DNA from 4 places in the Bacillus sp. V33-4 genome. Region 2 is predicted to be linked to each of the others. Evidence: predicted binding sites of a transcription regulator. Region 2 holds the regulator's gene; each other region holds the start of a gene.

Region 1 (7,464 bases), on a different contig from region 2:
GGAGATTAACGGCACAAACGGACAATATGATTAAAGCAGAACCTAGTATTTGAAAGATTCCGAGGCTCTCGCCATATAAAAATAAACCGAGCAAAACGGCAACAACCGGCTCGATTGTCGCAATAACAGCCGCAGTGCTGCTCTCGGTTCTTTCCAGTCCCCACGTATAAAGATAGTACGCCAGTACAGTCGGAAGCAGGCCTAACCCTGCTGTAAGCAACACCACCTCTACATCGAAGAGCGCCTCCCCTCTTTCCCAGATGCGGGTTACCGGCAGCAGAAAAAGAGCCGCGACCACGAAAGTATACAATGTTACCGTATAAGCAGAGTATTTTTGCAAGGCAAACTTTCCAAAGATGCTGTAAAGAGCATAGCCGAGTCCTGCCCCCAATCCGATAATCGTCCCGATCGGGCTCAAGGAGCCTGTATCTTGTCCGCTCATACCAGCGATTAAGACACTGCCGACAATCGTTCCGATAATCGCCGTTTTTTTCCGGGAATCAATTTTCTCTTTAAAAAAAAAGAACGATAACAGAGCGACAAAGGCAGGCGAAGTGTACAGCAAAATGACAGCAATTGAAATAGTCAATTGGTTGATCGCGGTAAAATAACACCAATTAAAAAATACAATGCTTAAGATTCCGGTTCCAGCAAACAAATGGATGTCGCGGAGCGAGATCTTCATTTGTGGTCGGGATGCAGCGATTCCAATTATCACAAGAATGATTGAAGCGAAAACAACACGGAGCGTCACGATTTCCATCGCAGAAAAACCTAACGATGTCAAACCTTTCACGAAAAAAGCAATTAAGCCCCATAATGATGCACCGGCGGCAATCATCATAAAGGGCAACAATTTTTTAATCATTTATCTCGAAAGGAAGAGGATGACGGCCGCCATCCCCTGTTCCCAACTAGTTCAACTCGTAAACCCGACCGTATTTTTCATAAAGGTAATCGATTAAATAATTAGCATTCAGCCCTTCGCCGGTAACATCGGTCAATATCTCCAAAGGCTTTTTCATTTTCCCGTGCTTGTGAACCTTTTCGGTAAGCCACTCTTTTACAGGGAGCAGATTCCCTTGTTCAAGAAGCTGGTCATAGTTTGGAATGTCTTTTAGGAGTGCATTCTTGAACTGGGCTGCGTACATATAGCCAAGTGCATAAGAAGGGAAGTACCCGAAGCTTCCTCCTGACCAGTGCACATCCTGTAGAACACCTTGCGCATCATTTTCCGGTCTGACACCTAAATATTCTTCATATTTGTCATTCCAAACCTGCGGCAAGTCTTCAACATTGATTTCATCATTAAAAAGGCCTTTTTCAATTTCATAGCGAATGATAACATGGAGCGGATACGTTAATTCATCTGCTTCAATCCGGATTAAGGATGGTTTGGATTCATTAATTGCCCGGTAAAAGTCACCCAAATCAACATTATCAAATTGGCCTTCTGCATAGCTTTTTAGCAGCCCATAATTTTTTGTCCAAAACGATTCATTGCGGCCGACAAAATTTTCGTAAAACAGTGACTGCGATTCATGGATCCCCATTGAGGTTCCGGTACACAACGATGTTCCCACTAATTCTGTGGAAATATTTTGTTCGTATAAAGCATGCCCGCCTTCATGAATTGTTCCGAACACAGCCGTGCGGAAGTCTGTTTCATCGTATTTTGTTGTCACCCGGACATCTCCCGGATTTAAACCGATTGCAAACGGGTGGACCGTCTCATCCAGCCGCCCTGCATCAAAGTTATAGCCCATTTGCCGCAGAATTTCTTCGCTGAACCCTTTTTGTTTATCCTTCGGGAATTTTTTATAGAGAAATTCAGTCGCTGGCTTATTGGCTGAATCGCTGATCCTTTTTACGAGCGGGACGATTTTTTCTCGCAGTTCTCCGAAAACTTTGTCGAGGATTTCGACAGTGACCCCTGGTTCATACATATCAAGCAAAGTATTATATTTATTGCCTTCATAGCCCCAGTAGTTGATAAAACGTTTATTGGTCTCAACTAGCTTATTTAGAAAAGGCAAAAACATGCTGAAATCCGACTTTGCCTTTGCCTCTTCCCACACGCTTTCTGCTTTTGATTGAAGAATTACATATTCTTTATATTCTCCAGCCGGGATTTTTTTATTGCGGTCATAATCTTTTTTGCTTTCCTCAAGAATTTTTGCGGTTACTTCGGATAACTGTTCTGTGGAAGAAAGCTTTGCTATGTATGCTGCCATTTCTTCTGATGTTGACATTCTAAATACTTCGGAAGAAAGCATCCCAATTACTTCGGAACGCTGTTCAATACCCTTTTTCGGAGCGCCCGTGCGCAAATCCCAAAACATTAATGACAGGGCTTCATTATAAGCCGTCATTTTTTTTACATAATCCAAAAAATCTTGTTCTAACTGTGCAGTTGCCTGAACCATCTACTTTCCTCCTATACGTTCATTTCCTCCATATTTTATCATATTTTTCTGAAAAGGGGGCCAACTTCGCTTTGAGAGGATGCAGAAAAGCGGAATTCTCAGTGAAAACTCCGCTTAGTGCCAGTTATTTATTTTTTCCAATTGCGACTCTCCAAGTTTCCGGTCCTTCTTCAAGATATTCCCAAGAAAACTGGTCTTTTCTTTCAATCATAAACTGGTATTGAAGCGGCCTTGGATCATGATCGTTGACGACCTTCATAAATTCACCCGGCTTCAAGGCATCAAATGCACCAAAAATAACTGGATGCTTTTCGCGGGGCGGGTAGTCTGGAGCAACAATAACAGCAGCAAATTCTCTCATAGTTTTTTCCTCCTTAATAAGTTGGTTTACACTTATTATTATAGATAGTGATATGTAAAGAATGAGTGAAGCGCATCACATGCTATCTATGATTTATGCCCCCGATTTTTGGTTGATACGATTATAATAAACATAATAGAAACAAGAGTAGGACCAGACTGTCATAAAAAGAGGTGGTAGTTTGAAAGAGCACGTTGGAAAGTGTTCAATTTGCGGAAAAGATGTTTATTGCCTTGATGGTTTTTTTAACGGTGTTCACACCGATGACAACAAAATCGTTTGTTTTGAGTGCGACTCAGCAATCCACAGAAACGATGAGGAAAGTTAAAAGGATGGCAATTTGCCATCCTTTATAATAACGATTCAGCATATTTGCAAAGTGTTTACTCATCGGCCGCAAGGTCATCGACTGGAAGAGCTTCGTTTTCTTTATGTGTGACTTTGCGAGTATTGATGATTGCTTTTAAGCAGAAGATCAGCAACGTCGCTACTCCAATCAGGAAGATCGTGTCCGGAATCGATCGGTACGTGAGCAGCTTCTGGATGATATCCTGTTGTAAAAACTGGGCCGAGCGCGATGCAGCGTAGCCATGATCAAATGCCTCTTTCATTTGGATAACGCCGACTGGCAGCAGCGAAACAAAAACCATTCCGGCAAGGCCAATATTCAACATCATGCAGGAGAATTTCACCCATTTATCATTCCATTTTTCCGGTTTGACAACATTCCTTAAAGAATAAACGAGAACGGCACAGGCAAACATGCCGTATACACCCATCATCGCCGCGTGTCCATGTGCCGGAGTGAGGAATTGGCCGTGCTCAAGGAAGCTGACAGCAGGCAGGTTAATTAAGAAGCCGAGGACACCGGCGCCAACTAGATTCCAAATCGCCACTGAAATTAGGAACCAGAAAGTTCCTTTATAAGGAAAATCAATTCCCCCTGCACGCATCATTTTATATTGTTCGTATGCTTCAAGAATCAATAGGGTCAACGGAATGACTTCCAGCGCTGAAAATACGGCACCAAGCGCGATCCAAACTTCGGCTGAACCATTATAATAATAATGATGGCCGATTCCGATTACGCCGCTTCCGAGCAGGAGGATCAACTGAAAGTAAAGTGCTTTAACGGTCGAGCTTTTTGTTACAAGTCTCATTTGGACAAGCAAGAACCCGATGACAACGACAGCAAAAACTTCAAAAATTCCTTCGACCCATAGATGGATAATCCACCAGCGCCAAAAATCAGCAAACGTAAAATTTGAATCCGGATTCATAAAGAATGCGAATACATAGAAAAGCGGCACAGCAATTGCCGAATAAAATAACAGGTGGATTAAACCTCCCTTATCCGACTCCCTTTTCAATCCGCTCCGGATGCCGCGGTAAACAATATACAGCCATATGAGCATTCCGACGACGAGAATGATTTGCCAAATCCGTCCAAGCTCAAGGTACTCCCAGCCCTGGTGGCCAAGCAAGAACCATAAGTTTCCTAAATATCCGTTTGCACCGAGCCATTGCCCGACCATACTTCCGACGACAAGAACGACGAGCGCCCAAAATAAAACATCGACGAGCAGCCCCTGTCTCTTTGGTTCAAACCCTCCTACCAGCGGCGCAATGTAAATCCCCATTCCAAGCCATGCTGTTGCGATCCAAAGAATAGCCAGCTGTAAGTGGTACCCCTTCGCAATATTGAACGGGAGAATATCATAAATCCACTTCATCCCAAAGAAGCTGTCAGGCTCTATATAGTAGTGGGCCAGCAATGCTCCAAACATCGCCTGGACAAAGAATAAAGCGGCAACGATGACAAAGTATTTCGTTGTTTTCAATTGTGAAGATGTGACAGGTAATTTCCCCAATTCGATCCGCGGAAAATTGCCGTCCGTATATGCTTCCTCCATTCCAAGGTGGTAACGGTAGAAGACGAATAAAATGATTCCGATAAATAAGATGAGAATCGTGACACTGGCACCGCTCCACCAAATAGCTGAGAACGACATGGTATTGCCCGCATCTTCATAATAAGGCCAGTTGTTTGTATAAGTAATATCATCACCTATCCGCTCGGTACTGGATAGCCAGGCGGTCCAGAAAAAGAAATCGGCTATTTGCCGGGTCTGGTCTCCCTCGGCGATCCACAAACGGTCATTCTCTGGTAAATGTTCCTCCTTGATTAAATTGGGCTTTAATCCCCAACCGTCTCCTTCAGTGAACACTTGCTTGTAAAACGCTCTTACTTTTTCGACACCGAAGGCTTGAGAATCTGTTAAAACCAGTTTATCAGTGTCAGCTTCATAGCGGTTCTCACGCATTTCCTTAATCACTTGATTTTTAATCACGGTTTGTTCATCTGTGTTTAACTCAGCAAAGTTTTTGTCGTGCATTTGCTGTGCTTTAAAATCCTGCATTCCTTCCGTATATATTTTTAATGCCTCCGCCGTGTAATCCGGGCCCATATACGATCCATGTCCAAGGACGGTTCCATAATCCATCAGACCATATTTTTGGAAGACGGCCTGCCCTCCTATAATCGATTTTTTAGTTAAGATCACCTCTCTTTTTTCATTGGTAACCTCAAGAGGCCGGGGAGCCATTTCTTTAAAAATCCAGAAACCACCTACAATAAGAATCGTAAAACTAAATACAATCGTGAGAATCAAAATCGATTTTAAGAGAGCGTTTTTATTTTTCTTCACCACTTTTTGTGTGGGAATACCTCGATTTACCTCCATATCAATACATCCTTTCTATTTGATTTCACCCTCATTTTAATCGTTGCAGCACCGATTGTTAGTGAAGCTGTTCATCGTGTGATTGTGATATTTAGCACAACTGTTACGAAAATATTCAATTGTATGATGAACGTCACTTTGTATCGATTTCTGGCTTGGTACACTGAATTTAATAGGAAATACTGGAGGGTTATAGATGAAAACAGGCGATATTGAACGGCGTTTGGCTGAGGTTCCTCTTTTTAAAGAGCTGTCTTCTCATGAGCTCGAAAAAATCATTAATATTGCGCATACAAGGATTTACAAGCAAAAAATGTATGTATTTATGCAGGGACATCCTTTGGACAAAGTATTTTTTATTCATTCAGGCAGAGTAAAAATTTATAAAACGGACCATTCCGGCAAGGAACAAATTGTTTCGTTTTTGGAAGCAGGTGAAATGTTTCCGCATGCTGGGTTTTTCAGGCACGGCCAATATCCTGCCCATGCAGTAATTATGGAAGAAGCAAAGCTGATTGTTGTTCCGATTGAAAAATTTGAGAATATTTTAATCGCTCATCCTGAGCTTTGTATTAAACTCTTTAAAGTCCTTGGTGAAAAAATTGTAGATTTGCAAAATCGATTGGAGGAACAAATTCTCCATAATACTTATGAACAAATTATTATGCTGCTGCTCAGGCTTTGTAAAACAAACGGTGAACAAACAGGCAGCCATTATAAACTGACAGCCCATTACACACATCGTGAACTTGCCAATATGATTGGCACATCAAGAGAAACGATCAGCAGGACGATCAACTACTTAAAAAAGAAGAACGTCATTGAATTGGACCAACAGGGTAATTTCTTGATCACTCAAGAAATTCTCCAAAAGGAATTATTCTAGTCTTGTGATTAAAATCACGTAGTTCACAACTGAAAATGATTATCATTAATTTATCAACATTTATAAGGGGCTGTTTATGATGGATAAGAAAATAGTCGAACTGGATGTTCGCGACGATTTGAAAAATAAGCTTGAGCCATTCCAAAAAATAATGGAAGCTATTTCGGGGCTTAATGAACATGATGTATTTATCCTCCACGCGCCTTTTAAGCCTGTTCCCCTGTTTCCCGTCTTGAAAGCAAAAGGATTCGAAGCAGTAAGTGAGCAAATTGAAAAGAAGCACTGGAAAGTGGTTTTTACGAAAAGAGGCGATCGCCAGTGATCTTGGATAATCGCGGATTGGAGCCGCCGCAGCCAATGATGAGAACGTTAAAAGCCCTCGAGTCCCTGCAACAGGGGCGCGTCTTAACGATTATCAACGATCGTCGGCCCATGTTCCTGTACGAGCAATTAGATGAAATGGGATACACGCATCGTACGGTACAAAATGCTGACGGAAGTTACAGAATCGATATTACGAAATTAAGCAGGTGATTGGTTTGATACCAAATAGTATCGGCAGTGAAACAAATATAAAACTGCCGCTGTTCTTTATCTGTTACAGTTTGTTTGCCTTTGTGATCTCCCAAATCATTCTATTATTAAACGGAGAGCAAATGATTTCCGGAAGCTTTCGGATTCCGGCTGTCTGGTCTGCAGCTCATCTACTCGTTTTGGGCTGGGCGCTGATGATTGCGATGGGTTCGATGTACCAGCTTGTTCCTGTCGTTTTTTTAACTCCGATATGGAACGAACGCTTTGGTTTTTTTCAATTTGCGGTTACTGCAGCAGGTATCACCTGGTTTGCAGCTGCGCTGTATTTCGCACCACAAACAGCAATGATCCCGGGAGCAATAACATTAACGGGAATCATCTTGTTTATCATCCAAATCATGATGACGTTAAAGAAACAGGCGCAAGCAAGTATGATAACGCTTTTTGTAGGAACTGCATTATTTTGTTTATTTGCAACGATCATGCTCGGGATTACTCTCATATTGAGCATCA
Region 2 (7,464 bases):
GCAGAACACATACTTTTGGGCTAATAGGAATAATTGGAACAGAAAGATCTTCCACCATCGCCTGCTGCGATTTAATCAAATCGTCTTTAAACTTAGAGTAACTCAGAAAAAAACCGTTCAAGAACTGGTCGATTCGGTCATTGACTTGTCGTTCGAGCTCAAAAAAATTTTCATGAGACGGTTTATTCTCACTGTCCACATCAAATCGTTCCAGGAAGTACCATACCGTCCTGCGGATGGCTTGAACCCATTCAAGCTTAAAGGCTAACGTCAAATTATGTTTGGCCCACGAAACGCCTTCCATTCTGGCGAACTCATTCAATGATTCATTTTGCTCACCGATTGAATACATTACTAACTTATGTGCGTTATTCAAGAGGTCGATGTTTCCGACTAACAAAATTTCTTCAATCTTTTCACGCACATTACCTGCTTCGCTCAACAGTTTCTCTTGAAAATCGTTACTATTATTACTGAAATATTCTGCATATTGTTTTTCCATGGTTAGCCCCATTTGGTACACTCCTATTCCGCATTATCAACTTGGTAATAGTTTTCTTCTATTGTATCAACTATTTGATAGACGGACCATTATTAAGTGTTACGTCTCGAGTTTGACTTCTTCTAAAAGTTGAACTAGTAGACTATTACACACTATCTCCGAAACCGAAAAAGAGCAGCTCAGCCTGCGTTCACGTTGAATATAAATAAAGCCTTCTCGACGAGAGAAGGCTTTATCTACGCGCATATTTATTTAACTTCGACTGTTGTTTCTTTATGATCATGTATTTCTTCGCCTTTTTCAACATGAATTTTCAAGTGATAAACACCAGGAGATGAAAAAGATGTATTCACAAAATAATCACCATTACTTGCTTCGCTTGCATCTATGAACTCATGCTTCTCCTCATTTTCCTTCCATAGTTCAAACCGAACATTCGCTTGTGTTAAAGGCTGATTTTCGCTTTGAATATTGGCAGATAAATCAACATCTTCATTAACAGAGACGATAGTTGGAACACTAATGCTGATGGAAGCACTGCTATGATGGTGATCTTCCGCAGCATGTTCATCATCATGCTCTCGAGCTTGCTCTTCATGATGATGCTCCTCTGCAGATTCTTGATGTTGGTGGTCTTTTGCGCTTTCCTTCTGTTCAGCTTCATTTTGTTTGCTAGGTTGATTTGCTTCATTTGAACAACCTGCCAGTATTATAAATAAAGAAAATAATGAGAACAGTAACGTCTTCATGATAGTCATCCTTGCCTAGCTTAGTAGCATTACATTTTTAACATACACATGTTAATTATAACAAAAATCACTTTTAAAAACTGTGTGTTCTGTGAACAAGGGCAATAAACCTTATAATGAAAACAATCCTGTCCCTGAGTGCGGGGATTGTTATGTTTTAGAACGACAATGCAGAACATAAAAAAGAATGCCACCGAAAAGATTAACAATCATTTCGGGAGCATTCTCAGTATGACAAACTCGCAATAAATGTGATAAAAATGTGATTTATTTCGGATTTAGGAGTTTAAAAACACCCCTCAACCCTTGATGTATCAACGTTTCACAGAACGTTATTACATCATGCCGCCCATTCCACCCATGCCGCCCATGTCAGGCATTCCGCCGCCTGCACCAGCTGGCTCCGGCTTGTCAGCAACAACAGCTTCTGTTGTTAAGAACATAGCCGCTACAGATCCAGCATTTTGAAGAGCTGAACGTGTAACTTTGGTTGGGTCAACGATACCAGCTTCGATCATATTTACCCATTGGCCAGTAGCAGCGTTAAAGCCTGTTCCGATTTCTTCACGCTTTAAGCGCTCAACGATAACTGATCCTTCAAGGCCGGCATTGTGAGCGATCTGGCGTACAGGCTCTTCGATTGCGCGCAATACGATGCTGACACCTGTTGCTTCGTCACCTTCAGCATTAATAGCTGCAACTTGGTTGTACACGTTTAGAAGCGCTACTCCACCACCGGATACAATACCTTCTTCAACAGCAGCACGAGTAGAGTTCAAAGCATCTTCAATGCGAAGCTTGCGCTCTTTAAGCTCAGTTTCAGTAGCTGCACCAACTTTAACAACCGCTACTCCGCCAGCTAACTTAGCAAGGCGCTCTTGTAATTTTTCACGGTCGAATTCAGAAGTTGTTTCTTCCATTTGAACGCGGATTTGATTGACGCGAGCCGCGATTTGAGCAGATTCCCCTGCACCTTCAACGATTGTTGTGTTTTCTTTTGAAACAACGACTTTAGAAGCGCGTCCTAAAGATTCAATTGTTGCAGATTTAAGGTCACGGCCAAGCTCTTCAGTGATCACTTCACCGCCAGTCAGGATCGCGATATCTTCAAGCATTGCTTTACGGCGGTCACCGAAGCCAGGAGCTTTAACAGCAACTGCATTGAATGTTCCGCGAAGCTTGTTTACTACTAATGTAGCAAGAGCTTCCCCTTCGACATCTTCAGCAACAAGCAATAAAGGCTTACCTTGTTGAACCACTTGCTCAAGAACAGGGAGGATTTCCTGGATGCTTGCGATCTTCTTGTCAGTGATCAAGATGTATGGATTATCAAGAACAGCTTCCATTTTATCTGAATCAGTAACCATGTAAGGAGAAGCATATCCACGGTCGAACTGCATACCTTCCACGACGTCCAATTCAGTTGTGAAGCCTTTTGATTCTTCAATTGTGATAACACCGTCATTGCCAACGCGTTCCATTGCTTCTGCGATTAATTGGCCGACTTCGTTGTCATCAGCAGAAATAGCAGCAACCTGAGCAATTGAAGCTTTTCCTTCGATTGGCTTGGAAATAGCTTTTAATTCTTCGATTGCAGTGTTAACCGCCTTCTCAATCCCTTTACGGATACCCATTGGGTTAGCGCCTGCAGTTACGTTTTTAAGACCTTCGCGAATCATCGCTTGAGCAAGTACTGTAGCTGTAGTTGTCCCGTCACCGGCAACATCATTCGTTTTGCTGGCAACTTCAGCAACCAGCTTAGCACCCATGTTTTCAAAAGCATCTTCTAATTCAATTTCTTTTGCGATTGTTACGCCGTCATTTGTGATAAGCGGAGAACCGAACTTTTTCTCAAGAACCACGTTGCGTCCCTTTGGCCCAAGAGTTACTTTTACTGCGTTTGCAAGAGCGTCGACTCCGCGAAGCATTGCGCGGCGAGCGTCTTCACTAAATTTAATGTCTTTTGCCATTTGTAAAAACCTCCTCAAATATTGATGAATGATATAATCTTCAAATTATCCTGGATGGAGCTTACTTGCCGACTACAGCAAGAACATCATTTTCGCGAAGAATTAAATATTCATTACCTTCGTATTTTACTTCTGTACCAGCATATTTTGAGAAGATAATGCGGTCGCCCACAGACACTTCCAGGGCAGCGCGTTCGCCGTTAGGAAGATCGCGGCCAGTACCTACAGCAATAACTTTTCCTTCTGAAGGCTTCTCTTTCGCTGAATCCGGTAATACGATACCGCTTGCAGTTTTTTCTTCACTTTCAACAAGCTCAATAACAATACGGTCACCTAATGGCTTTAACAAGTGAAACAACCTCCTCTAAATAAATATGTAATATTGTTTTTATTAGCACTCTTACCAACCGAGTGCTAACACAATTATTATAATAATTAATTCATTTCTTTTTTGCAAGCAGGAACCTTGAAAATTTTAAAAGAAAATGCGATATCCATTTATGATGTCATTAAGCATTGAATTAAGGGCATTCTAAATAGGCAAAATCATAATGGCGAAAACCTTAACAGTATATAACAGTTTACCGTATTTATGCTCGTTACAAAAATCGCGATTCCAACCCTTACTGTTTGAAACATTAGACCGATTATTAGTAAAATAGAACGGAGTATATTTTCGTACCATAAAGGAGTTATTTTGATTGAAGAAGGAATACTGGATAATTTTAATTGCATATATTACGATGCAGGTTTCCAGCCTGGCAGGCGTTCCCCTTGTCGTTTATATAGGTTTACTTCTTGGAAATAGTCGCGCGGAAATGCAGCAATTAGCGATTCCTTACTGGATTGTGATCAGTTTTTCGCTAACGCTGTTGATTGTTCTCTTTTTATTGAGAAATGACAGGAAATTAGAGCTCAATGATGAACGGCACTTAGCCTCGCCTATTGTCTCAATTGCATGGGCAGTGGGTGGAATCTTTATAGCACTTTTTGCCCAATCATTTGCCGCTACAATTGAAAGCATCTTTGGGATCGAAGTGGGCTCTGAAAACACTCAGCAAATTCTCGGATTAATTGAAACCTTTCCAATTGTGATTATCGTGAGTTCGATCATCGGACCGATACTTGAAGAAATTGTTTTCAGGAAAATTTTATTCGGTTCGCTCTATAAAAGGATGAACTTCTTTTTTGCCGCTCTAATCAGCTCAGTCATTTTTGCTGTCGCCCACTTTGAGCTTGAGCATATTCTTCTGTACTCCGCCATGGGTTTCACGTTCGCTTTTCTCTATGTGAAAACGAAAAGAATACTCGTACCGATATTTGCCCATGTCGCCATGAATACTCTTGTTGTCGTGATTCAGCTTAATCAGGGCAAACTGGAAAAATGGCTTCAGGATGCAGAACAAATTCAAAGCTTTATTGGAGGATTTTAAATGAGGCAGTCTCCCTTAGGTTCAGGGATTATCTACATTGTACTAGGATTGTTGTTCACCTATTTTGCGGTCCAAAGAGTCCATGAACATGGCTGGGGATTTGTCAGCTATTTACTTGTTCTATTAGCGACTTTTGACTTTGGGTCAGGACTGAGAATGGTTGTCCTGCACTTCAAAATACAAAAAGTTAAAAAACAACAGTAACGTCGTTCTGCGTTAACCAGGATAAGCCTCCTTCGATGTGAAAGAGGCTTTTCTTATGCTTATTTTCTAGCCATTGTATTTTTTCTAATAGCTTGTTCTTCGATAACCCTATTCTTCTGTTTCTGTCGGGTAATGCTTTAAAAAGTAGACGAGCGACTGCAATTCAACCGCCAAATCTATATGATGAACGCGGATCGCAGCCGGGACATTTAATCTGGCTGGAGTAAAGTTTAATATCCCTTTTACATTGGCCTGGACAAGCCTGTCCGTAATCGGTTGAGCAACAGGGGCCGGGACAGTTAAAATGGCAACCTGGATATCGGCTGCAACGATTTGTTTATCCATGTCATCCATGTGAAAGATGGGAACCTCTCCAATAGTTTTACCCACTTTACCCTCATCGACATCAAAAGCAACCTCGATTTTCGTGTTATTATTTTTAAGGAAGTTGTAATGCAAAAAGGCAGTTCCCAAATTCCCAACTCCAATTAAGGCCACCTTTGTTAACTCATCCTGGTCAAGTGTCTTCCGGAAAAAAGATAATAAATAGTTAACATTATATCCGTAACCTTTTTTGCCTAATGCACCAAAGTAGGAAAAATCCCTGCGGATTGTTGCCGAATCAACCTTCACAGCCTCACTCAATTCGGCAGAGGAAACTCTCTGTTTTCCCGATGAATGCAAATTTTTTAAAAACCGGTAGTATAAAGGCAGCCGTTTAGCGGTTGCCTGTGGAATTTTCACCGTTTCATTCGCCAATGTGATCCCCACCCTCTTATGTTTAAGCTATATTTTATCTTTTCTAAAAAAATCACCGTTTTTTCCACCCGTTTTTTCAACTAAGTATGTTTTGCCGATAACCATGCCTTTATCGACTGCTTTGCACATGTCATAAACGGTTAATGCGCAAGCAGCAGCAGCTGTTAGCGCTTCCATTTCAACTCCTGTACTTCCTTTTGTTTTTACGGTAACATGAATAGATAGACTATAATTCTCTTGTTCGTTTTCCCACGCAAAAGCGATATCAATCCCTGTTAGTGGAATGGGATGGCACATTGGGATGATCTCCGCGGTTTTTTTCGCTGCCATGATTCCAGCGACCTGGGCTACTGCCAGGACATCACCCTTTTTCACTTCATTGCGGGTAATTTGTTCATATATAACCTGGTTTACGGTTATGTTTGAACGGGCGATTGCCGTTCGGACCGTTTCCGGCTTGCTGCTTACATCGACCATCTTCGCTCTTCCTTCTTCATTAAAATGAGTAAAATCCGACATTTTCTCTACACCTCACAACAAAATCATACACTATTTTGACATTTTTGTGTAAACTTTGTACTATTTTTCACAAAATCACTGTTATTGCTCACCCTCTGTGAATGCGATACACTATTTCTAAGGCAATTGAGGTGAAAACAAATGATATTACTACAGGTTAACCAACTATCAAAATATTTTGGCGCCGATCTTATTTTATCGAATATAAAGCTTGAATTACAAACGCGTGATCGAATTGCTCTTGTTGGCAGAAACGGAGCCGGAAAGTCCACGCTATTAAAAATTATCGCCGGCCGGATGTCGTATGATCAAGGCGAGATCATCAAGCCGAAAGGAGTTTCGATTGGATACCTGGCACAAGACAGCGGTTTAGAATCCGCGATGTCGATTTGGGATGAAATGTTAACTGTATTTGATCCGCTCAGGAAAATGGAAACAGAGCTGCGCAGCCTCGAGGCGAAGATGTCTGACCCTTCCACGCTAGAAGATTCGCGGCTTTATAACAAAATCCTTAATGAATATGACCAACTGCAGCTGCAATTTAAAGAAGATGGCGGCTATCAATACGAAGCTGATATTCGATCTGTTTTGCACGGACTAAACTTTCAATCCTTTGATTATACAACTAAAATTTCAAGCTTAAGTGGGGGGCAAAAAACGCGTCTGGCACTTGGAAAGCTGTTATTAAAAAAACCTGATATCTTAATTTTGGACGAGCCAACGAACCATCTAGATATTGATACCCTGTCATGGCTCGAGCAATATCTTCAAGGTTATGAGGGAGCCATTCTGATCGTTTCACATGACCGCTACTTTTTAGATAAAGTGGTCAATCAGGTCCATGAGTTATCCCGTATGCACATCCAGAAGTATTTAGGAAACTACAGCGTTTACCTGGAGAAAAATGCAGAGATGTACGAGCAACAAATGAAACAATTCGAAAAACAGCAAGATGAAATTGCAAAGCTGCAGGAATTTGTACAGCGCAACCTTGCGAGGGCCTCAACGACAAAAAGGGCGCAAAGCCGCCGAAAAAAGTTGGAGAAGATGGACGTTATGGACAGGCCCCTCGGGGACGAAAAGTCTGCTTCTTTTTCGTTTGATATTGAGCGCCAAAGCGGCAACGACGTATTAAAAGCAGAGAATGTTGCAATTGGGTATGGGAATGAAAAAGTCTCTGAGGCCATCTCGTTCAGGCTAACCAGAGGTGAAAGCATTGCTTTGGTTGGGCCAAATGGAGTCGGAAAGTCAACTCTTCTAAAAACGATCGTTAAGAAGCTCCCAGCGCTGGCCGGCGACATCCATTACGGTTCAAATGTTTCAATCGG
Region 3 (7,464 bases), on a different contig from region 2:
CTTTCACTAAATTATCAATCACCGACACAATCGTCAGCCTGCCTGTTCTTTCATCCGAATTCAAGCCAATATCACAATAATTGGAGCCGGCAACCTCTTTGATCGACGGATAAGTACCAACTGGCCGGATTCTGACAAATGGATGATTTTTATACATTTCCCTGTATAAATCAGTTATTTCCTCTGTCGAAACAGGTTGGAGCAGTTTAACATACATCGTTGCCATAATTCCCCTTGTGATCGGCAGTAAATGCGTGCTGAACGTGATGTTGCCAATCGCTTCATTCCACACATTTAATTGCTGTTCAATTTCCGGGATATGCTGGTGCTGATTAACTTTATAAATTTTTATATTTTCGTTTACTTCTGAAAAGTTGCTTCCTTTTGAAGCTGCGCGCCCCGCCCCAGAAGCTCCTGACTTTGCATCGATAATAATCATGGCGGGATCGATCAATTTATTCATCGCGACAGGAGCCAGCCCAAGTAAAGCAGCTGTCGGATAGCAGCCGGGATTGGACAGTATCCTTGCCCGGGCTACATCCTGACTGTTCCACTCTGATAATCCGTACACAGCCTCATTAATGATTTTCGGATCGACCGCATTATGTCCATACCATTTTTTATAGACGCCGCTTTGTTTTAAGCGCAAATCCCCTGATAAATCAACAATTTGAATGTCCGAGTCCGCAAAAGCCTCGGCAAGCTTGCCGGAAACTCCTGATGGAGTAGCCAAAAAGACAAGCTCGGAATGTTCAGCGATTTTATGGGGATCAATTTTTTCAAGCCGATGATCTAGGATATCTGTTAAGTGCGGATATTCTTCACTGATCGGAAGCTCTTCTCTTGTTGAATGAATTGATTGTATATTGTATACAGGGTGAGAATGCAAAATCCTTAATAATTCAGCACCACCATACCCGGTTGTTCCGATAATAGAAACGTTCATGCATTTCCCCCTCAAGAAAAATGTATATTTAATCATAAAAACTTATATTTATGAAAAATATGTTTCTCTTATTATAAGAATTTACTTTCAAGAAAGCAACCGTAAAAACTAAATTTTTAAACTGTTTTATATTTTTATGTTATAGACAGTTGACGATAAATAGTTTTTATTTTTAAAATATTTAAAAGCGAGACAGTTTCGCACCTTCAAAAGGTGGTTAAAACATGCAGGTAATGGCAGAAATTTCGGCTGAATTAACAGAGATCTTCCAAATGGTGCATCATATGCGGAAAACGGAAAAGGGGGCATTCCTTTTTCAGGAAGGGGAAAATGCCGCTGAGCTTTTCCTGATTCAAAGCGGAAAAGTGCAAATCAGTAAGATGGTTCCCGATGGCCGTGAATTGACGTTAAGAATGTGTTCCGAAGGAGATTTAATCGGGGAGCTTTCTTTGTTTTGTCCTGCACCTAAATATATGCTGAGCGCAAAAATAGTCGAAAGCGGCGAAGTGGCAGTGATTTATAGAGACGATCTCGAGGAAAAGCTGGCCGAAAACAGCCGTGCAGCGCTGGAATTCATGAGATGGCTCAGCGGACAGCATCGAAAAACGCAAACAAAATTTCGCGATCTAGTCCTGCATGGAAAAAAAGGCGCTTTATATTCAACGTTAATCCGTTTATCAAACAGCTACGGAGTTGCCAGAAAAAACGGGATTTTAATCAACGTTCCCCTCACCAACCAGGACCTTGCCAACTTTTGCGGCACCTCTAGAGAAGTGGTCAACCGGCTACTCAGCGAACTGCGCAAAAATGACATTATCAGCATGGATAAAAGCTTGATTACGATTCAGGATCTCGATTATTTAAAGCTTGAAATCGATTGTGAAAACTGCCCGGTTGATATTTGTAATATCGAGTAACCGAAAAAAGCTTCATGGCAAACTGAAACCAGCCATGAAGCTTTTTTATCTTTGCCTAAATAATTGCGATCAGCATTACAATAAAGAAAATAGCCGCATTGGCGATTTCGAGAATGCCAACTTTTTTGATAGAATATGGCTTTCCGTAAAAAGCAAATGCTCTCAGCAGGCTCGGCAAAAACGCAAACGCAATCAGCCATTGCCCGGGCACAAGCCAAATAATCGGTACTAGGGCATGATATGTCCAGGAAATTCGTTTATATAAACGGCTTTTCTTTTCCCTGATCATTGTTTTCACATAAAACGTACTCCCTGCAAAGAACAAAACCGATGCTACAAAAATCAAAACCAAGTCCTCTGAAATCATTCCGGCGCTTAAATACCCGCTCGCAAGCCCGGCAATCGCAAACACAAAGATAGCGCTGAAGTCGTTTAATAGGGCCCGGTCTTGATTCTTGCCTGAGAAATAAATGTTAACGAAGAAGAGTGGAATCATCAACAGACCGAAAATAACTAGTGATGGCCTTGCCCATAAAGGAATCGCTAGCAGAATTAAAGCAGGGACGAGATAAATGAGTGTCCACTTTATATAGAATTTCACTTTCTTTTTTTTGAATAATAAGAGCATTGGGTATGTCGCTAAATATAAAAGGAGCCAGCCAAAGAAAAAAGGAATGTGTTCCCATTGAATCCCCGCAGCCGCTGCACTCAGCCAAAAAGGAATGATCAGCATCGCCCAGGCTCCGTGCTGTTTTGGCAAAAATAACTTCATAATGATCTCTCCTATACCTATACTACTTTAACTGTATAGAATTTTCGGCATGTAATAAGTGAAACTAATCACAAAATATCAAGTTATTTTTCGATTTTTGCATGTTTTTTCTGTTTCATTCCCATAAAAAAGGGCCCAATGGACCCCATTACAAATGCTCATACTAGCTGTGTGCTTTTTCCGTTAAAAAGCGGGTAATCCATTGCACTCCTTCATGTCCACCTGCCGGGAAACATGGAATATGTAAACCGGCCAATTCGCTGTGCCCTTCAAGCGCTTTATGAAAAAGGATTACCTTAACCTCCTGCAGCTGTTTGAGGAGGAAAAGATCCTCCTCTCTTCTTAATAAAACAGCCTTCGGGTAATTTTCATGCTTATGCCCTTCGACAATGATAAAGTCGGGCTCAAAAAAGGACATAAATTCTATCTTTTTAGTTAGTGGCCAGCTGGCATTTTCGCCATGGATTATGACTCTGCCCCCACCTTCAACGAGAGAAGCAGCCGCGCCAGCCGTTATGTGGCGGCTTGAGTCTTTTTCGACTGGAAGATCTGGTTTTCCGCCATGGCCATGGTGTTTAATCGTCACGGTCGTAAAACCGCTTTTGGACAGGCTTGAAACCAAGTTCGTCACCAGCAATGTCTTGCCGCTGTTTTGAAAACCGCAAGCCTGGAATACAACAGGTTTTACCATGGCCACTCGCTGCCGGTTTGGTCTTCAAGCAACAACAGTTCCACTTCATCCCCCGCTGCAAATCCCCTTGTGCCCCCAGGTAAAATCATCAACGAGTCTGCGCCGGCAAGGCTCATGACGATGTTTGATTTATCAACACCGCTTGGAGAGGCAGTCAGCCTGCCTTCCTGAAAATCAAGGGCGCTCCTGACAAAACGTGCAAACGGATTGGCTTTTGGAAAATTAGCGGTAAGAATCGCTTGTTCTTTACGTAAATGCGGTTTTTCTGAGAACAGCAGTGTACGGATCACTGGCCTTGTAAACAATTCGAATCCGACATAGCAGGCGGAAGGATTTCCGGAAAGACCAAACAGGAGCTTTCCTTGATATTGGGCAACGGTCGTCACGCTGCCCGGCCTCATCCCGACTTTATTGAATAACACTTCTGCCTGCAATTTTTCGTAAATGTCCGGCAAATAATCGAAGTCCCCTACCGATACACCGCCAGTTGTGACAAGCATATCAACCTTATCCAAAGCATTTTTTACAGCCTCAAAACAAATATCAAAATCATCCGGCAGCTTGCCAAAATAATGAACTTCTGCTCCTGCCCGCTCAATCTGGGCCGAAATCATATGCGAATTGCTGTTGCGAATTTTACCAGGTGATAACGGCTCCTCCACTTCAAGGAGCTCTGTTCCGGTTGCGAACAGGCCAACGACCGGCTTTTGCGCGACCGGAACTTGTGCGTATCCAAAAGTTGCGAGCACAGCCTGGATGCCCGGATTGATAAACGTTCCTTTTTTAACAAGAACGTCTCCTTCTTTCGCATCTTCGCCTCGGAAAGAGATATTTTCACCGTTTTTCGATGCGCGTTTAACAGCCATATAATTTTTGCCATCACGCTCCATCTCTTTTGCCAATTCGAGCATTACAACAGCATCGCACTGTTCCGGCATTTGTGCTCCGGTCATAATGCGGACGCACTGAAACGGCCCGACATTTTTGGATGTGATCAAACCGGCACCAATATGATCAATCACTTCAAATTCAACCTGGTTTTCTTGGGAAGCTCCGACTGTGTCGATGGAGCGAACCGCAAACCCATCATATGGGGCCCGGTCAAAATGAGGTACGTCATGGGTTGCGATTATATCTTCAGAAAGATAGCGGCCATAGCTATTCGTAATCGATATGTATTCTGTCTTTCCATTCTTCGCATAGTTCATCACTCTCTGTACTGCTTCCCCGATAGAAATCGGTTTTCTTCTTTCAACCATCATTCATCAGCTCCTACCTGCACTTACAACGGCAAATTAACGTTCTTTTTTGCCTCTTTATTATATAGGGTATACGAAACAGGAGATCATGACAAACATCACAGCAGTTTTCGGAATAAATGCTTCTGTTTTGCCACTTCATTCATTAAAAAGCTCCGTTTTCAAGCTTTACGGAGTAGAAACAGAAAAAAATCGCTAAGTGTGATATGCGTCACCTTCAAAACAATCATAATCCTTTATTGTTAAGGTGTGATCAAAACATTTAATGATTTTAAGGAGGAAGCATAATGAGTTTGCCATTTTCAGCAACATCACTTGTAAAAGATATTGTAAATGAGCTGCCTAAATCCAGCGATATTTTTAAACGCCATCGAATTGACTTTTGCTGCGGAGGCAATATCCCCCTTAACGATGCTGCAGCACAGCGCAATGTCGACGTGGATTCATTAATGGAAGAATTAAATGAAGTTTATCAAAAGAGCGGGAATGAACCGGCAGATATAAAAACGTGGATGGCTACGGGCTCCGCTGAACTGATCGAGCAAATCAAAGAAAAATTCCATCGTCCATTGGAAGAGGAATTGTCACAGCTCAGTCCTTATGTAACTAAAGTGTCCAGGGTTCATGGCGACCGCCGCCCGGAACTCCTGAAAGTATATGAGCTTTATTATGAATTAAAGAAAGAGCTGCTTGAGCATACAGCAAAAGAAGAAGAAAGCATTTTCCCATTGTTGCTGAAGCTCGAAACAGCCCCTGAGGCAGAGCGCACCCGGATTTTGGAGGAAATTAGACAGCTTGAAAAAGAACATGATCATGCAGGCGCAATTTTAAAGGAACTGCGCGATATCACTTCCGATTTCACGCCGCCTCTCGATGCGTGCGGAACCTACCGTTTAGTCTATAAACGTCTCGAAATGCTGGAAGAGCAAACATTCATGCATGTCCATCTTGAAAATAATATTCTCTTCCCGCGCTACCTGACTGCAAATTAATAGATGACTTTCCTGACTACCTTGCCGGACTCGAGCCGGCAAGGTTTTTGTCTACAAGCTACCTATTGTTATTTATCTACTTCGTCATGTTAGCCGACAGAGACGCGCCTTTGTCAAACGCTCTTTTTCTTCGCAACTGCAGCGTATCGCCCAAGTTTTTCTTTAACAGGATAACGATATTTATCGACGCTGCGATTAAAACCAGGATGAAGAAACATAATGCCGAAACAAGCGTAACGACCCAAATTGAGCTATTCATGTCAAACAAACCCTACCCTCTCTTTCAGAATCCCGTCACGCAAAAACAAACTCCTGTCTCCGTACTTTGCAACCTCCTCATCGTGGGTGACGATTAACATCGTCATGCCATTCTGATGAAGCTTTTCCAGGCATGTCAGGATATTATCCCTGTTTTCTGCATCCAAATTGCCTGTCGGCTCATCACATAACAGTATTTCAGGATTGTGGACCATCGCCCGGGCAATCGCCGTGCGTTGTTTTTCCCCTCCCGACAGCTCTCCTGGCAGATGATCAAGCCGATGGGACATATGCAACTGTGATAAAATCTCCGTTGCCCTTCTTTCAATCTCCTTTTTCGGCAGATATGGCCATTGTGGGAGCATGACATTTTCCAGTACCGTGTATTGGTCAAGGAGGCGGTAATGCTGAAAAATAAAGCCTATCTTATTGCGGCGGAAATCCTGGAGCGCATCGTCAGAGAGCCCGTTCAAAAGCATGCCGGCTACTTCTACCTCTCCCATGGAGGAACGCTCCATTCCCCCGATCACATTCAACAAGGTTGTCTTCCCCGAACCTGATGGACCTAATATCGTGATCCATTCACCTTTTTCAATCGATAAAGTAACATCCTGAAGAGCATAAACCGGGTGAAAGCTATTATAAACAACCTGGATATCCTTCAAACTAATGATGCTCATATTATTAGCCTCCTATATTGAACAGCCATCCACCCCCAACAAAGCGGTAGGTGGACAGCAGCCAAAATACTAGCAAACTTCCATTTCATTCATCATTCATTTTCCTGTTTTTTGGAACTGCGATCTATTTCCAAAATATGATAGTTTAATATTGCTGTCAATATCTTCTACGGGGTTTTTTGTGTTTTTTTTAATTTTTTTCAAATACGTGAATTAACAGATAATTTTTCGGTACAAAAAAAACAACCCTTTTCCAGAGTTGTTCCTTCACCCACCGATATATGACATTTCAATTTTCTTGCGGGTTGCGATTGTTTCTGCTGTTCGTTCATCTGAATAGCGGTCGCTCCGGTGTTCCCAAATTGAAATGATTCGTGCCTTGATCTCTTCATCGGTTGCACCGGCTCTCATAAAGTCGCGCAAATCGTGGCCGTTGCCATTGAAAAGACAAGTGAAAATTTGGCCGTTTGCTGACAATCTTGCCCTTGTACAGGTTGAGCAAAATGATTCAGAAACGGATGGAATAAAGCCGACACGGGCGGCAGCATCCTTGTATGAATACAATTTGGCGACTTCCCCGAAATAGGCAGGTTCCACCGCCTCAAGAGCTTCATGGTTTTGCAAAATCTCATAGATTTCTTTTTTCGTGACAACATCATCCATTTTCCAGCCATTTGTGCTGCCGACATCCATAAATTCAATAAAACGAAGCTCCAGGCCTTCCAGTTTACAGAACTTCGCCATTGGCACTATTTCATGTTCATTTAAGCCTTTTTTGACGACCATATTGATCTTGACGCCCAGTCCCGCTTGTTTGGCAGCATTAATGCCTTTTAAGACCGGACCGACGCCGACGTTTCTGCCGTTAATTTGGCCGAACAGCTCATCATCAAGACTATCGAGGCTGACATTGACCCGTTTTAAGCCGGCAGTTTTCAGATCGCTTGCA
Region 4 (7,464 bases), on a different contig from region 2:
TTTGATAGGTACCTGATAACTGGGAAGAAAACGCTATGTAAATTCCATCTTCGTTATTTTCGGCCATTCTGGTAAATACTTCTTTAAACGCATGCGGTGAAACCTGGGACGTTTTTGGGTGTTGCCCATCGCGGATCGCATCATAAACCGCCTTAGGCTCAATTGTTTTCAGATCCTCATATTCCCTGTCAGCTAAATGAACCTTTAGCGGAAATAAGGTAACATCATTTTCCTCGTAAAACTGCAAAGGTAAATCACACGCGCTGTCAGCCAATATTTTTACTGTCATGGATATCACCTTCTTTCGACCAATTTATGTACTTAGTTTAGCGTTTTTATGGGAAAAATACAATGAATTGTATTGGGAATTAGCAAAATTGGGTAAAGATTTAATAGGTGCGTAAATTTGTCAATGTATTAAGCTAAACCAAAAAACGAATTAAATTGTCTTAATAAACGAGCAGGATTCCGTATGAACGAATACTATTTTAATTTTAAATAATTGTTCGTTTATGAATTAAAGGAGTAAATTTCACAATGTAACAAGCTAAACCGAAAAACGAATGAAGTTGTCTAAATTAACAGGAGTATGCCGTAGGAAACGAATAATACTGTCTTAATTATAAATAACCGTTCGTTTTTCAGTTAAAGAATGCTTTTATGAAATTCACTCAAAGAAATGCTTTATGAAATTTATGCAGATATGTCTGTTTTGAGTGGATTGTTTATGATGATAATTTACAGGGGGTAAATGATGGTTCTATTACATACAAAGAAATGTTTTGTTGTCCTGATTGGCGCGCTATTAAATGCGATTGCCATGAACTTTTTTTTAATTCCTGCCAATGTATACGCAAGTGGCTTCACGGGTGTTGCCCAACTGATCTCTACAGTACTGAGTGATATTACGCCACTGCCGCTGACGACAGGAATTTTGCTGTTTCTTTTAAACATACCTGTCACCATTCTTGCCTGGAGAAAAGTCGGAAAAACGTTTACACTCTACAGTTTTATCAGTGTCGTGTCAATGTCTTTATTTCTTGAGCTGCTCCCGATTAAGGAAGTGGCTGATGATATTCTCCTCAATGCTGTGTTTGGCGGGGTTATCGCAGCTATTGGAGTAGGGATGACATTGAAATGGGGTGCTTCAACAGGCGGAATGGATATTGTTGCGATGGTGTTGTCAAGAATGAAAGATAAACCGGTCGGTACATATTTTTTTGTCCTTAATGCCATCATTATAATATCAGCCGGTTTTTTATATGGGTGGGAAAAAGCGCTTTACACTCTGGTTGCCCTTTATGCTTCAACGAGGGTAATCGATGCCATCCATACAAGGCATCAGAAACTGACCGTGATGATTATTACGAAAAAGCCGGAAGAACTGAAAGAAGCGATCCATGGAAAACTGGTCAGAGGCATTACGAGAGTATCGGCAAAAGGGGCATTTACGAACGAGAACAAGGAAATGATGATTATTGTCATTACCCGCTATGAATTATTTGATCTAGAACGGATTATTAAAGAAGTTGATCCCCATGCCTTTACCAATATTGTTCAGACGACAGAAGTTTTTGGAATGTTCCGGAAGGATTAAGTCGCGTCATCTGGAGGCATCGCAATGAAAAAAATGTTTATCCTAATCTTTTGCTTATTGCTTTCCTATTTGCCTAAGAATGCCTTTAGTGAAACAGGGGGGTCTTATCAATTTTTTGTCCATGCAATCGGAGGTCCCGAAAAGGCAGAATTTGTTTTAATTTTAAAAAATGATGAGTCAAAGCCGTTGGATTTTGAATTTTCCAGTTCACAAAAATACGATATTTTGGTCAGAGATGAAAACGGCGGTGTCGTCTACCAATATTCTGAGGGACGTTCTTTCCTGCAGGCGCTGCAAACGTTAACATTAAACCCGGAGGAAACAGTTTCATGGACCGAAGAATGGAACTATAAGCAGGACGGTGTCCGGGTCACCGCTGGAAATTATAAAGTGGAAGCAGCTATCACAGCAAGACAAATAAACGGTGCGGTAAATGATCGTCCAACTGCAACTGCTGAGCTTATCATTCCTATGGAAAATCCAGTCTTTCGGAATATCAAAGCGTCCGGTGTAAAAGGGAATTATACGATTACAGGGGAAGCGCGGCCCGGCACGGGTGAATTTTTTTATACGGCAGAGGATGGCCATAATGAATTGGTGACAGAGCAAACGATGAGAACAGGCTCGAAATATCCGGATTGGTCCAAATTCGAGTTAAGCATCCGTATACCGGAAGATAAGCTCCCGAAAAATGGTTCCGTTATCACCAACCTTTATGAACGAACGAACCAAGGCGGGCGAACGTTCCATCATTATCCGGTCCTTCTCGAAAGTTTTCGAGAGCCATAAAACAAAGCGGTTCCGAAAAACGCTTTTTCGGAACCGCTTTTTTGCATGTTGTTTGTGTTAGCAGTAATTCAGGCTTTCTAGAAAACAGCTGTCAGCCGGCCTTATACTCCTCCCAGAGATGATTCTTTCACATTCGCCATTTTGCGAGCCTCAGCTTCAGCGTATGTTGTGTGAAATGGGATGCGTTCATCATGCTTAGATACGGTGTCTACTGCATACTGCACAAAGCGTTTTGATTTATTGTGTTTACCCATACGAATCCCTCCATCCGAGTTTCGAGCTATGAAACAGCTTCGCTGCTTCATTTTTAGTATGCTCCGGTTATACATAAACAACTAGGATTAAAAGCCAATTTTTTAAAAATTTTTCAGGCTGTGAGATTATAATGCTTTTAAATTTAATAAATCGTTCAGGTAGACGCCTATGCCATCTTCCTCGTTCGTCAACGTTACTTCATTGGCGATGTTTTTAACAATGTCAATTGCATTTCCCATCGCAATTCCCCTGCCGGCAAATTCAAGCATATCGAGATCGTTATCCTCGTCTCCAAAGGCAATAACATTTTCGGGCGTGATTTGGAAATAATCGCAAGCTTTCTTTAAGCCGACCGCTTTATTCAAGCCGAATTTGACAAGTTCAATCACATGCCATGGTGCGGCCCAACGGCGATGGTCAATTACCTCGGCGTGGACATCTGACAGGTGGTCCCTGATCGTCCGGACATGCTCTTCATCGGTGTGGATCAGCATGCTTGTCGGCGAGTCTTTTAAAAATCTCCGTAAATCGCCGGTTGTAACGTTCGGATTTCCCAGGCTGAACACGTCCAATAATTTTTCATCATGGTAATGGATAAACACATCATCAATGACTTCAGCTATAATGTTGTGAAAATGAAAAGTACCGAGCGCTTCAACGATATCCTGTGCGACACTGATATCCATTGGTGAATGATAAACTCCCCATTTTGTATCAAGCGGGTGGTGTATAAATGCACCGTTAAAGTTGACAATCGGCGTATCAAGGCCAAGCTCGTGGTAATAAATCTCGCTTGAACGAAACGGCCTGCCGGTTGCAATCATCACGATATGGCCTTGTTCGCGAGCCTTATTGAGCACTCCTTTTGTTTTTTCCGATATTGTTTTATCATCCTTTAATAATGTACCATCAAGATCTAAAGCGATTAAATGTCTCTCTGCCATATGGTCTCCTTCTTGAGCGAATTTCTTTTTTAGTAAGTAAATTTCACAATGTATTAAGCTGGACCGAAAAACGAATGCAATTATCATAACATGCAGGACGATTGAGTGTTGAACGGCTATCACTGTCTTGATATTAAATAGTTATTCGTTTTTCAATTAAACAAATGCTTTTATTCAGTGTAAAGCTTTAGAAAAAAAAATGTCTACATGATAAACTCAATTTATAGAAAGAATTTACATTCTATAATGGTTTACTATATTTACCTTTATTATTATGTTATCAATTTCATGATAAGTTGTAAAAAAAATTCACTTTGAACAGCTTTTTTTGTTTCATCGTCCAGGGGGTTTCTAGAGTTGATTAATGTTGAAAATCTGCGTATTGGCAATATTCCCGTTCTGCATTTAGCCAAAAAAGACGAGAGTAGTAAATCGCTTCCGTTGGTTATTTTTGTCCACGGATTTACAAGCGCAAAAGAAATAAATCTGCATTATGGCTATTTGCTGGCCCAGAAGGGTTTCAGGGTTGTTTTGCCTGAAACGATCCATCATGGTGAACGAGCACAGGAATCAGGCGACAAAAACTTAAACTTCAGATTTTGGGATATTGTATTAAATACGATTGAAGAGCTAAATACTATTAAAGAATATTATGAGCGCAAAAATTATATTGAGGTTGAGCGGATCGGCGTTGCCGGTACCTCGATGGGAGCGATTGTCACATTGGGAGCATTGACACAATACTCCTGGATTAAAACAGCAGTAAGCTTAATGGGTATGCCTTATTATGAACAGTTTGCGCTCGCACAATTGGACGAAATGAAAAAAAGGGGAATTCGCTTCCCGTTTAGTGAGAATGAAATAGCCAGCCTCTTCAGCCATCTCCAAAAATACGATTTAAGTGCCCAGCCTGAAAAGCTTGAACAAAGGCCGTTATTATTCTGGCACGGAAAAAAGGACCCGGTTGTTCCTTATCAGCCGGCATATCATTTTTATGAATCAATGAAACCGGCTTATCAAGACGCACCGGACCGTTTGAAATTTATCAGCGATGAAAAGGCGGAGCACAAAGTCAGCATGGAAGGAATCGCAAGTACGGTTAAATGGTTTGAAACCTACTTGTAGTGCTTCTGCTTTTAAACATGATGCTTTCTCTGGTATCATATCAGTACGGATAAAAAAAGCTGCGAAGGAGTGAAGCAGAATGGATCAGGAATTGAAGGACAGTATTTATGGTGCACTTGAACTTGTTGTTGACCCTGAGCTTGGAGTAGATATCGTCAACCTTGGGCTCGTTTATGACGTGGAAATGGATGAAGAGGGAAAAACAGCGATCACCATGACCCTCACTTCAATGGGCTGCCCGCTTGCCGGCACGATCATAGATTCAGTAAAACGGGCGTTGGATGATATTCCTGAGGTGAAAGAAGTCGATGTTAACATTGTCTTTAATCCGCCATGGTCAAAGGACCGGATGACAAGATACGCGAAAATCGCATTGGGCGTTCAATAATAACAGTAAGTATTCCAGCAGTGGATTTTCCTGCTGGATTTTTTTTCGGATTTGGAGGCTCGAGATTTACGAGCGGAACTTGAGATTTACGAGCGCGTTAATTTTATCGAAGCATACGAAAAAACTGTTTGCTTGTGAGATATTTCACTTTTTTTAACTCGGTGATCACCTATAATCAATTCGAAAGCTATCTTATTTCTCCGGCTAACTTGTTAAATTTTGCGGTCAAATACGGCGGCACTGTAGTTCGGGGAAATAGAAAAGGTTAGGTGGCAAAAATATGTTTTCGAGAGATTTTAATAAAGATCCATTTATTGTTATATGGGAGTTAACGCGAGCTTGTCAGCTAAAATGCCTTCATTGCCGGGCCGAAGCACAATATAAAAGGGATCCCCGCGAATTGAGTTTCGAAGAAGGAAAAGCATTGATTGACCAAATTTACGACATGAATAACCCTCTTCTTGTCTTTACGGGCGGTGATCCGCTCATGCGTGACGATGTCTTTGAAATTGCTGCTTATGCAATTAGTAAAGGGGTAAGGGTGTCGATGACTCCAAGTGCAACGCCCAATGTCACAAAGGCTGCGATTGAGAAAGCGAAAGAAGTTGGCCTGTCCAGATGGGCGTTCAGCCTCGATGGCCCGACTGCCGAGGTGCACGATCATTTCCGCGGGACTGCGGGATCGTTTGACCTGACGCTTGAACGCATCAAGTATCTGCATGAGTTGGAGATACCTGTGCAAATCAATACTGTCATTTCGCGTTATAACATTGATTACCTTGATGAAATGGCAAAGCTTGTAGAAGATTTACAGTGCGTGCTATGGAGTGTCTTTTTTCTCGTCCCAACTGGCAGAGGCCAGGAGAAGGACATGATTTCGCCTGTTGAACATGAGAAGGTATTTACATGGCTTTACCAGCTGAGCAAGAAGGTCAAGTTCGATATCAAAACAACAGCAGCCCAGCATTATCGGCGCGTCGTGATCCAGCAAAAAATACGGGAAGCAAAGGCAAAACCAGCCGAAATTCAATATTTAGATGCGTTAACCAATCAAGGGCTCACTGGTTCGATTGACGGCTTGGGGCGAGCTCCGAAGGGCGTCAATGACGGCAACGGCTTTATGTTTATCTCACACATTGGCGATGTCTATCCGAGCGGACTGCTTCCGGTGAAAGCAGGAAATATTCGCGAGCAGCCGCTTGCCGAAATATACAGGGAATCACCCATTTTCAAGGAGTTGCGGAATCCTGACATGTATAAAGGAAAATGCGGCCAATGTGAGTTTCGTTATGTTTGCGGCGGCTCCCGTTCGCGCGCCTATGCGATGACAGGAGATTACTTGGAGAGTGAGCCTTTCTGCGTTTATATACCAAAGTCGATGAGGAATAAACAAGCTGAAAATATCCAGCCATAATAAAAGGGATGGATTCGCCCATCCCTTTTTGATAAAGTTATCGATTTATTAATCAATGCTGCAATAGGTTGCCGGACAATTTTCACAGCCAATTTCGTCCTTTAGGAATTGAACATCATGGACGACAATTTTGCCTCTCTTCGTAGAAATAACATCTTCCCGCTTGAGGTCATTTAAAATCCGGTTTGTGCTTTCCCGCGATGTCCCACAGAAATTCGCCAGCTCCTGGTTTGTCAGTGGAAGGTCAATCAGGATTCCATCACTGCCTTTCACCCCGTAGCTGTTTGTCATGCGAATAAGTGTTGAATATAAAGCGCCTTTTTTACCGTTTAGGACGAGGTCTCTAAACTTCGTTTGTGTTTTGCGGACATGGTCACTCATCCATTTCATAAACTCAAATGCAAGGGCGCTGTTTTGAAAGATTTCTCTTTCCAATACATCCCTTTTGATCGCTATGACTTCGCCGGCTTCAATGATTAACGCACTGAGTAAATATTTTGGGGAATCGGTGAACAGCGTCAGCTCTCCGCAAATATCATTTTGGCCGACAATTCTTAAGCTCAGCTCGCGGCCATCTGTAGTTATTTTGCTGATTTGTATTTTTCCCGACAAAACGATGTAAAGTAAATCTGCTTCGTTTCCTTCTTGGAAAAGGTACGTGCCTTTTTTTGTTTGGATTTTGTGGTCGGCAAACTGCAGCAGTTCTTTAATTTCAATCGAATGAGTTGGTTTCATTGTCACGGTCATTTATATCACCCTTTTCATAAAGTGAAAACGTTTTTCATATCATAACATTACCATTAGGTTAATAGTGGTAATTCACAAAGTTGTCAGAAATTCTCCTGCTTTACATAAAGCGGATTTGACATTCTCATGACAATTTTCAAAGTTTTACATATTATTTATGTTTTTATGATTAAATATAGGCAGATGTATCTTTTGTGAAATTAAC

What was found. Region 2 encodes Rex, which represses fermentation and respiration genes when NADH is low (regulators of the CRP and FNR family bind a similar motif). Its sites were predicted from a motif close to TTGTGAAATATTTCACAA; they were not measured.
Region 1: a site for Rex is predicted at 5,614-5,631, ahead of CVD23_RS15980 (nitric-oxide reductase large subunit). Genes of this name have one in related genera too.
Region 3: a site for Rex is predicted at 2,692-2,709, ahead of CVD23_RS14800 (YwiC-like family protein). Genes of this name have one in related genera too.
Region 4: a site for Rex is predicted at 5,231-5,248, ahead of CVD23_RS03195 (TIGR04053 family radical SAM/SPASM domain-containing protein). Genes of this name have one in related genera too.

The regions. Positions count from the first base shown of each region.
Region 1 covers NZ_PGVC01000044.1:71,855-79,318, reverse strand. Annotated here, with positions in the region: gene CVD23_RS15995 (DMT family transporter) at 1-868, opposite strand, end outside; gene CVD23_RS15990 (carboxypeptidase M32) at 915-2,426, opposite strand; gene CVD23_RS15985 (DUF2249 domain-containing protein) at 2,551-2,787, opposite strand; gene CVD23_RS15980 (nitric-oxide reductase large subunit) at 3,171-5,531, opposite strand; gene CVD23_RS15975 (Crp/Fnr family transcriptional regulator) at 5,728-6,417, shown strand; gene CVD23_RS15970 (DUF2249 domain-containing protein) at 6,497-6,739, shown strand; gene CVD23_RS15965 (DUF2249 domain-containing protein) at 6,736-6,951, shown strand; gene CVD23_RS15960 (hypothetical protein) at 6,948-7,464, shown strand, end outside.
Region 2 covers NZ_PGVC01000048.1:4,737-12,200, reverse strand. Annotated here, with positions in the region: gene CVD23_RS17225 (STAS domain-containing protein) at 1-514, opposite strand, end outside; gene CVD23_RS17220 (FixH family protein) at 751-1,251, opposite strand; gene groL (chaperonin GroEL) at 1,587-3,221, opposite strand; gene groES (co-chaperone GroES) at 3,283-3,570, opposite strand; gene CVD23_RS17205 (CPBP family intramembrane glutamic endopeptidase) at 3,923-4,654, shown strand; gene CVD23_RS17200 (YdiK family protein) at 4,655-4,858, shown strand; gene CVD23_RS17195 (redox-sensing transcriptional repressor Rex) at 4,967-5,617, opposite strand; gene moaC (cyclic pyranopterin monophosphate synthase MoaC) at 5,645-6,136, opposite strand; gene CVD23_RS17185 (ABC-F family ATP-binding cassette domain-containing protein) at 6,278-7,464, shown strand, end outside.
Region 3 covers NZ_PGVC01000039.1:33,428-40,891, forward strand. Annotated here, with positions in the region: gene argC (N-acetyl-gamma-glutamyl-phosphate reductase) at 1-946, opposite strand, end outside; gene CVD23_RS14795 (Crp/Fnr family transcriptional regulator) at 1,180-1,863, shown strand; gene CVD23_RS14800 (YwiC-like family protein) at 1,919-2,635, opposite strand; gene mobB (molybdopterin-guanine dinucleotide biosynthesis protein B) at 2,799-3,326, opposite strand; gene CVD23_RS14810 (molybdopterin molybdotransferase MoeA) at 3,320-4,585, opposite strand; gene ric (iron-sulfur cluster repair di-iron protein) at 4,873-5,577, shown strand; gene CVD23_RS14820 (hypothetical protein) at 5,654-5,836, opposite strand; gene CVD23_RS14825 (ABC transporter ATP-binding protein) at 5,838-6,515, opposite strand; gene moaA (GTP 3',8-cyclase MoaA) at 6,783-7,464, opposite strand, start outside.
Region 4 covers NZ_PGVC01000006.1:61,478-68,941, forward strand. Annotated here, with positions in the region: gene CVD23_RS03165 (DegV family protein) at 1-289, opposite strand, end outside; gene CVD23_RS03170 (YitT family protein) at 755-1,597, shown strand; gene CVD23_RS03175 (BsuPI-related putative proteinase inhibitor) at 1,622-2,386, shown strand; gene CVD23_RS21770 (hypothetical protein) at 2,488-2,640, opposite strand; gene CVD23_RS03180 (Cof-type HAD-IIB family hydrolase) at 2,767-3,585, opposite strand; gene yjfP (esterase) at 3,943-4,710, shown strand; gene CVD23_RS03190 (metal-sulfur cluster assembly factor) at 4,790-5,098, shown strand; gene CVD23_RS03195 (TIGR04053 family radical SAM/SPASM domain-containing protein) at 5,379-6,512, shown strand; gene CVD23_RS03200 (Crp/Fnr family transcriptional regulator) at 6,561-7,259, opposite strand.